Regions from separate parts of the Paenibacillus physcomitrellae genome, predicted to be linked through region 2. Evidence: riboswitches for the same ligand, from Rfam matches in the RefSeq annotation. Region 2 holds a riboswitch; the other holds the start of a gene.
The links. Region 2 has a riboswitch for ZMP and ZTP ahead of CBE73_RS12495 (TIGR01440 family protein). Riboswitches for the same ligand answer to the same signal wherever they lie in the genome.

Region 1 (3,408 bases), 970 kb from region 2:
TCAGAGCACCAGCAGACCAGGGAAACTTGTTTATTTAGCCACCAGCACTGGAATCTCGGAATGATGCAAAACGCCATGAGTGACGCTGCCAAGCAGCGCCTCATTCATTAAACCTCTGCCATGGCTGCCCATTACAATTAAATCCGCTTTCACTTCCTGAGCCGCAGTACAAATAGATTTGACCGGGTGGCCGGTAAGATGAACGAATCGGAGCCGGTTTTTCCAGCGAGCAAGCTGCTCATCTATTTCCTGCTTAATCATTTCGCTGAGCCTTTCTTCATAGATGTCCACAGCATCCGGCACCAGATCATAAGCATAATTTTCCTTTACCGTGACATAAATAACCGTACATTCGGCTTCAGGCCATGCCTGCAGCAGCTCTTCCATAAGGCTTGCAGCACGCGCAGAATACTTCGATCCATCTGTTGCGAACAATATGTTCTTCACCGTCATAACCTCCTGTGTTTCATGTCCATCCACGCTCCTGAACCGGTATCCAGAATGTGGATGGCTATATCGTATGCCCTTTTCTCAAATAAGTAAAATAATTGATTTGGATGTTTATAATAAATAAATAGTTATCATAAGATTTAAAATAAAAGAACAGCCGCATCAGATGATCGGCTGTCTCGTTGTGATAACGGGCAGAAGTGCGTAGGATTTTACTTACTTGAACATCTTAGAATTGGGCACCCTATCTGTAAACTTGGATGAGGTGTATGTATGAAAAGGACCGTTATTATTTCTTTAACTTTGATATTGATTCTACTATCGCCTATACAAACTAACGCTGAAAAGAGTTACTACATACCTCAAGAAGACTCAACAGAGCTGAGGTTACAGGATATGCTTATGAATTTTATAAATCCATATATAAACGATGCTATTCAAGGTTATTATCAACATTTATTACGGGAACTACCACTGGTATATCCGTATTTCGTTGATATGATTGAATCTCACAGGGTAAATGGTTTTCGCGGTTTTATCTTATCAATTACGCTCGATGTGACACCAGTTATTGGTCCACATATTTCAGTTGGTAAAGACAGATTAACGTTTGAGATCTCAGCGGGTCCTAAGGCCAAACTGGTGAATTACACCCACTTAAAGACATATGAGCTACCCACGCATTGGCAGGACATCATCAAGAAGCCTAAGAAATATTGAACTAACGGGCAGGATAGTTGAACAACTTAAGAGCGAAACGACAAAGTCATATACATTGAAAAGGAACCTTTAAAGGAGCCTTAGATATTGCTCTGGTTGATTTGACTAGCGGCGAATAATACACTTGACTAACCTCATTATTAAAACTATAGTAAAGTAAATATTTGGTATGTACGACTGGCGTAAACGTGGAGTATCATGAGGGAGTACATATACATACAGCCGTACGCCTGGGCAGAGGTAAGGGGGTAACCCCCTTACCTCTTTATGTTTAGAAGGGACTGATAATATAAAAGAACAGAATCGATTTTAGACGGTAATCGAGTAGCTGACAACATCAAAAGGAAGTGTAAAAGGCTAGGAATGCATTCTACCGAATCGCCCTCCCTTCAGACATAACGACGGACAAATTGATATCCCGTATCAAGAAGCTAAACAACGATCCCTGCATGCATGGAATATTATTGCGGCACCCGGTCCCGGACCATATAGATGAACGTGCAGCGTTTGATGCTATCAACACTGGGAAGGACGTAGACGGTATAACTACTATTACAAATCAGATACCCGATTGAGCAGACCAACAAAAAACTTGTTGAGTGATGAGTTATTGAATGCATACATTTATCGAGATTTAGCTCAGCTAGAAGCAACGATACAGGATCAAAAGGATAATAATTGGAAAAATGGAGCTCTTGTTGTCCAGAAGCTGGATGATGCTAAGGATTCAATTATATTGCGTATGGGAATGGAAAGAGATGACGATAAGGAAACGCTCCTTTGGAAATTACACGATTACATGAAAAAGTTCACGGTTGGTGACGGAACTTTAGCTTTAGATATTAGTTTAAACGATAAGCAACGTGCCGATTACATCTATTTAGGCGAGAAGCTGCGTTCTGGCGGATGGACGTTTAATAAAGGGTTTGATACAAACTGGGATACTTTTTCATTAAAATTACAAGCACTTGTAACGGAGTCATAGACTGAATAGACTTATATGGATCCAATCCTAGCAAATACGGTTGCTGCAATTAGAGCGGCACAATACAATCGATTACTACAATCACAAACAAATCAAGTCTAAACTAAAAGGCAAGAGTCCGGTACAATACCGTACTCTTGCCGTTCAGCTTGCCTAAATAAAAATGTCACACTTTTTGGGGTCAATTCAGGTCGGCTGCTTTCCTCTTCCTCTTTCATTTCCCATCCTACTCGTTCAAATAAACCGCCTTACCCGTGCGGGCCGACTCGTAGATGGCCTCCAGAATCTGCGAAACTACATAAGCCTGCTCCGGCGTAACGACCGGATCGCGGTCCTGCTCAATCGAATCGATCCAGTCTTTCATTTCCAGATCGGTCCGGTTCATTTGAATGCCGTCGTAGAAGGCTACGCCGCCGGAACCCAGTTCGACTTCCTTGGCGAACAGGTTGCCATGGTCTTCGCCGTTGATCCGCAGCCCCTGCTTCATGTCGGCCCCGCCTTCGGTTCCGCTCAGCGAACATTTCGCTTCATCAATGTCCAGCGTGTTCAATGCCCAGCTCGCTTCCAGATTGATAGTAGCGCCGTTCTCCATGATGATCATGCCGAACGCCGAATCCTCTACCGTAAACTTCTTCGGATCCCAAGGCCCCCAAGCGTTGGCCGCATTTTCGCGCTGGGACAGCTCATGATATTTAGTACCAAGCACAACTTTCGGACGGTAGTTGTTCATCATCCAAAGCGTCAAATCCAAAGCGTGTGTACCGATATCGATCAGCGGGCCTCCGCCTTGCTTCTCTTCGTCGAGGAACACGCCCCAGGTTGGCACCGCTCTGCGCCGGATGGCATGCGCTCTGGCGTAATAAATATGGCCGAGCTCCCCGGCGTCGCAGGCTTTCTTCAAGTGCTGGCTGTCCGGACGGAACCGGTTGTCGTAGCCGATGGTCAGCTTTTTGCCGGTGCTTTTCGCAGCTTCCACCATCTTCTTCGCATCCGCAGCGCTTTTGGCCATCGGTTTCTCGCACATCACGTGGTTGCCCGCCTCCAGCGCGGCAATCGAAATTTCCGCGTGGGAATCGTTAGGCGTCAGCACATGTACGATGTCCAATCCGCCGTCCTGCAGCAGCTCTTTATAATCCGTATAAACCTTCGCGCCTTCAGCACCGTATTTCTCGGCCGCTTGTTCGGCCCGCTCCGGAATAATGTCGCAGAAGGCGACAAGCTGAATGTTTTCCATTTTCCCCAGGCTTGGCAGG
Region 2 (3,408 bases):
TTACGGGGAAGCGCTTGGCGGGGCTATTCTGCTGGCGTTTGGTCTGCTCTTTATCTTTTGATACAATAAATATAATTACAGAAAAATGGGGGGAGACTTATGCGTATCCTATTTGTTTGCACAGGCAACACCTGCCGCAGTCCGATGGCCGAAGGCATGTTCAGACAGATGGCGCTTGAGGCCGGTCTGCCGGCAGAGGTCAAATCTGCGGGAGTCGCGGCAATCCCCGGAATGTCCATGACCAGACATGCGGAAGCCGTGCTCAGAGATCATCAAATTACGGATCGTCTGACCTCAACCGCGTTAAGCGAAGAACTGGTCGAGTGGGCGGACGTCATTTTGACGTTGACACAGGGTCATAAAAGACAGCTGCTTTATGCTTTTCCGGATGCTGCCGCCAAAACCTTTGTGCTGAAAGAATATGTAGATGAGCGGGATAATGCCGAAGGAGAACTGCAGGAACTGGACGGGCTGCTTGCAGAGCGAGCCTTGCAGGCTGCTTTGGGAGGCAAGGTATCGGAGGAAGACTCCCGGAGAATTACAGAGCTGCAGTACCGTATACCTGTTTATGATATTTCTGACCCTTTCGGTGGTAACCGGGAGGATTATGAGAGAACAGCGGCGGAAATTCGGGAAGCTTTGAAGAAGCTCCTGAGCAAGCTTCAGAAACAGCAGAAGCAGAAGGATCAGTAATTTCAGTAATTTCAGTAAGGTCAATAAGTTCAGTAAGTTCTCGCTGAAGTTCGACTTTTAAAAAAAATTAAAACCTCCAACTCCACTTTACAGTGGCTTGGAGGTTTTTTGTTCCGATTTTGGGACTGGATCATTTGGATATATCCTTTTGAGACAGTCCTTTTTTTGCTGACACCTGTGAGGAATAAGCCATTCAAATCCATCGGCCCGGGGCCGTTATTGACGCTGTTAGAAGTCTGATCAACCTTTAATTATGAATTTTTCCAAGTTGCAATTCTGACCGCTATGCTTTATGCTAAAGGCAACAAGATCAGTTCCGGTGTAACTGGCGACGGATGTGGATGAAACCACGGTGGAGCATCGGAATATACGGCCGGTCGCCTGGGCAAGAGCATGACGCACGAATGTGCGTTTTGCTCTTTTTTGCATTTTTACCGACGGTCAGTTCCTGATCAGGCAGAACTCTAAGATACTTCCGGCGTGCAGGGAGTCCGGCTGCCTGCGTGGAAGTTGGTCCGCTCTCATTATATAATGGGTTCAAGTAGGGTTCGTCCCTTGGACCATTAACGGCGAATCCGCCGGAATTTAGGGGGTATCATCGTGGAACCAACCTTTCAGCTGGACCAATTGGCCGATCAGGCCGCCGAGGTATTGAAGGAGCTTGCCGAAACGGCTAATCTTGGGCCGGGAAAAGTGGTTGTCATTGGCACAAGCACCAGTGAGATTGCCGGTCAGCGTATCGGAACTGCCGGTGCCCAGCAAATTGCAGCTGAGCTATATAAGGGATTTGAACAGATCCGCTCACAATACGGCTTCGAGCTGGCTTTTCAGTGCTGCGAGCATTTGAACCGGGCGCTGGTAGTGGAACGGGCTGTGTTAGAACGCTTAAACTTGACAGAAGTGAGCGCGGTCCCGGTACGTACAGCGGGGGGATCGATGGCAGCTGAAGCCTATCTGCAGTTTGCCGAGCCTTGCTTGGCAGAAAGCATGGAAGCCCATGCCGGGCTGGATATCGGGGAGACGCTGATCGGTATGCATCTTCGCCGGGTAGCGGTTCCGCTCCGGTTGTCCCGGCGGTATGTCGGACAGGCGAGAGTCAACGCGGCGATGACCCGTCCCAAGCTGATTGGCGGGGAGCGGGCCGTTTATCGCCTTCCCCAGACGGACGGCGAGCAGCTCTGCGATTAAGACGGCGGAGAGTTTTGCGGCTTGGCCTGAAATTGGATTTGTGCTTTTAAATTTAAATTTAGATTTAGATTTGAATTTTGGAATTTAGAATTTTGATTGACCATGGGAAGTTATTTAATTTATCTATACAGGGAGGATTTTTGGCATGATGGAGTATTTGAGAAAGCAAGATCCGGCGGTTCTGGAAGCGATGAACCTGGAGCTGAAGCGCCAGCGCAACAACATTGAGCTGATTGCGTCCGAGAACATTGTCAGCGAAGCAGTTATGGAAGCTATGGGCTCCGTGTTGACGAACAAATATGCGGAAGGTTATCCGGGCAAAAGATACTACGGCGGCTGCGAACACGTAGACATCGTGGAAGATCTGGCCCGCGACCGCGCCAAAGAGCTGTTTGGCGCCGAGCATGCCAACGTGCAGCCGCATTCCGGCGCACAGGCTAACCTGGCTGTATACCTCGCAGCTCTGAAGCCTGGCGACACCGTACTCGGCATGAACCTGGCTCACGGCGGTCACTTGACGCACGGCAGCCCGGTTAACGCTTCCGGTTTGCTGTACAACTTTGTGGCTTATGGCGTGCAGGAAGACAGCTTTACAATTGATTATGAAGAAGTCCGCAAAGCGGCCTTCAAGCATCGTCCCCGCCTGATCGTAGCCGGCGCGAGCGCTTATCCGCGTACGATCGACTTTGAAGCTTTCGCCTCCATCGCCAATGATGTCGGCGCTCTGTTTATGGTAGACATGGCTCACATTGCCGGTCTTGTTGCCGCAGGTCTTCACCCGAACCCTGTGCCGCATGCTCATTTTGTTACGACAACGACGCACAAGACGCTCCGCGGTCCGCGCGGCGGCATGATTCTGTGCAAGAAGCCTTGGGCGCAGGCGATCGACAAAGCGATCTTCCCGGGTATTCAGGGCGGTCCTTTGATGCATGTCATCGCTTCCAAAGCGGTTGCTTTGGGTGAAGCTTTGGATCCTTCTTTCAAAACCTACGCCGAAAATGTCGTAAAAAATGCCAAGAAGCTGGCGGAAACGCTGCTTGCAGAAGGTTTGAACCTTGTATCCGGCGGCACGGATAACCATTTGATGCTGATCGATACGCGCAACCTGAACATCACTGGTAAAGATGCCGAGCATGTGCTTGATTCTATCGGCATTACCGTGAACAAAAACGCGATTCCGTTTGATCCAACCAGCCCTTTTGTTACCAGCGGTATCCGAATCGGTACACCTGCTGCTACTTCCCGCGGCATGGATGAAGAGGCCATGGTCGAAATCGGCCAGATCATTGCGGCTGCTCTGAAAGCGCCGCAGGACACTGCTGCGCTTGAGAAAGCTAAAGCACGCGTTACAGCGCTGACCGACCGTTTCCCGCTTTATCCGGAAATGAAATATTAAGCTGAAGCTATTAAAGTCCGGGATAGTTTACCGACAGCCGGACTAATAGGTCTTAAGGCCCGTCCGCTCCTTGGGAGCAGATGGGCCTTTTTTGCTTTTTCCCGATCTTGAAAGAGTCAGAGGAGCAGAAA

Region 1: another riboswitch for ZMP and ZTP. It lies ahead of CBE73_RS22555 (tetrahydrofolate dehydrogenase/cyclohydrolase catalytic domain-containing protein); the one in region 2 lies ahead of CBE73_RS12495 (TIGR01440 family protein).

What each region holds. Positions count from the first base shown of each region.
Region 1 is NZ_CP022584.1:1,771,096-1,774,503, forward strand. Features, by position in the region: gene CBE73_RS08050 (universal stress protein) at 31-453, opposite strand; gene CBE73_RS08055 (DUF3888 domain-containing protein) at 724-1,170, shown strand; ZMP/ZTP riboswitch at 1,334-1,413, shown strand; gene CBE73_RS22555 (tetrahydrofolate dehydrogenase/cyclohydrolase catalytic domain-containing protein) at 1,581-1,745, shown strand; gene CBE73_RS08065 (hypothetical protein) at 1,742-2,155, shown strand; partial or broken gene CBE73_RS08070 (IS3 family transposase) at 2,196-2,312, shown strand; gene CBE73_RS08075 (Gfo/Idh/MocA family protein) at 2,382-3,408, opposite strand, start outside.
Region 2 is NZ_CP022584.1:2,742,137-2,745,544, reverse strand. Features, by position in the region: gene CBE73_RS12505 (manganese efflux pump MntP) at 1-61, shown strand, start outside; gene CBE73_RS12500 (low molecular weight protein arginine phosphatase) at 100-693, shown strand; ZMP/ZTP riboswitch at 1,005-1,087, shown strand; gene CBE73_RS12495 (TIGR01440 family protein) at 1,288-1,881, shown strand; gene CBE73_RS12490 (serine hydroxymethyltransferase) at 2,027-3,277, shown strand.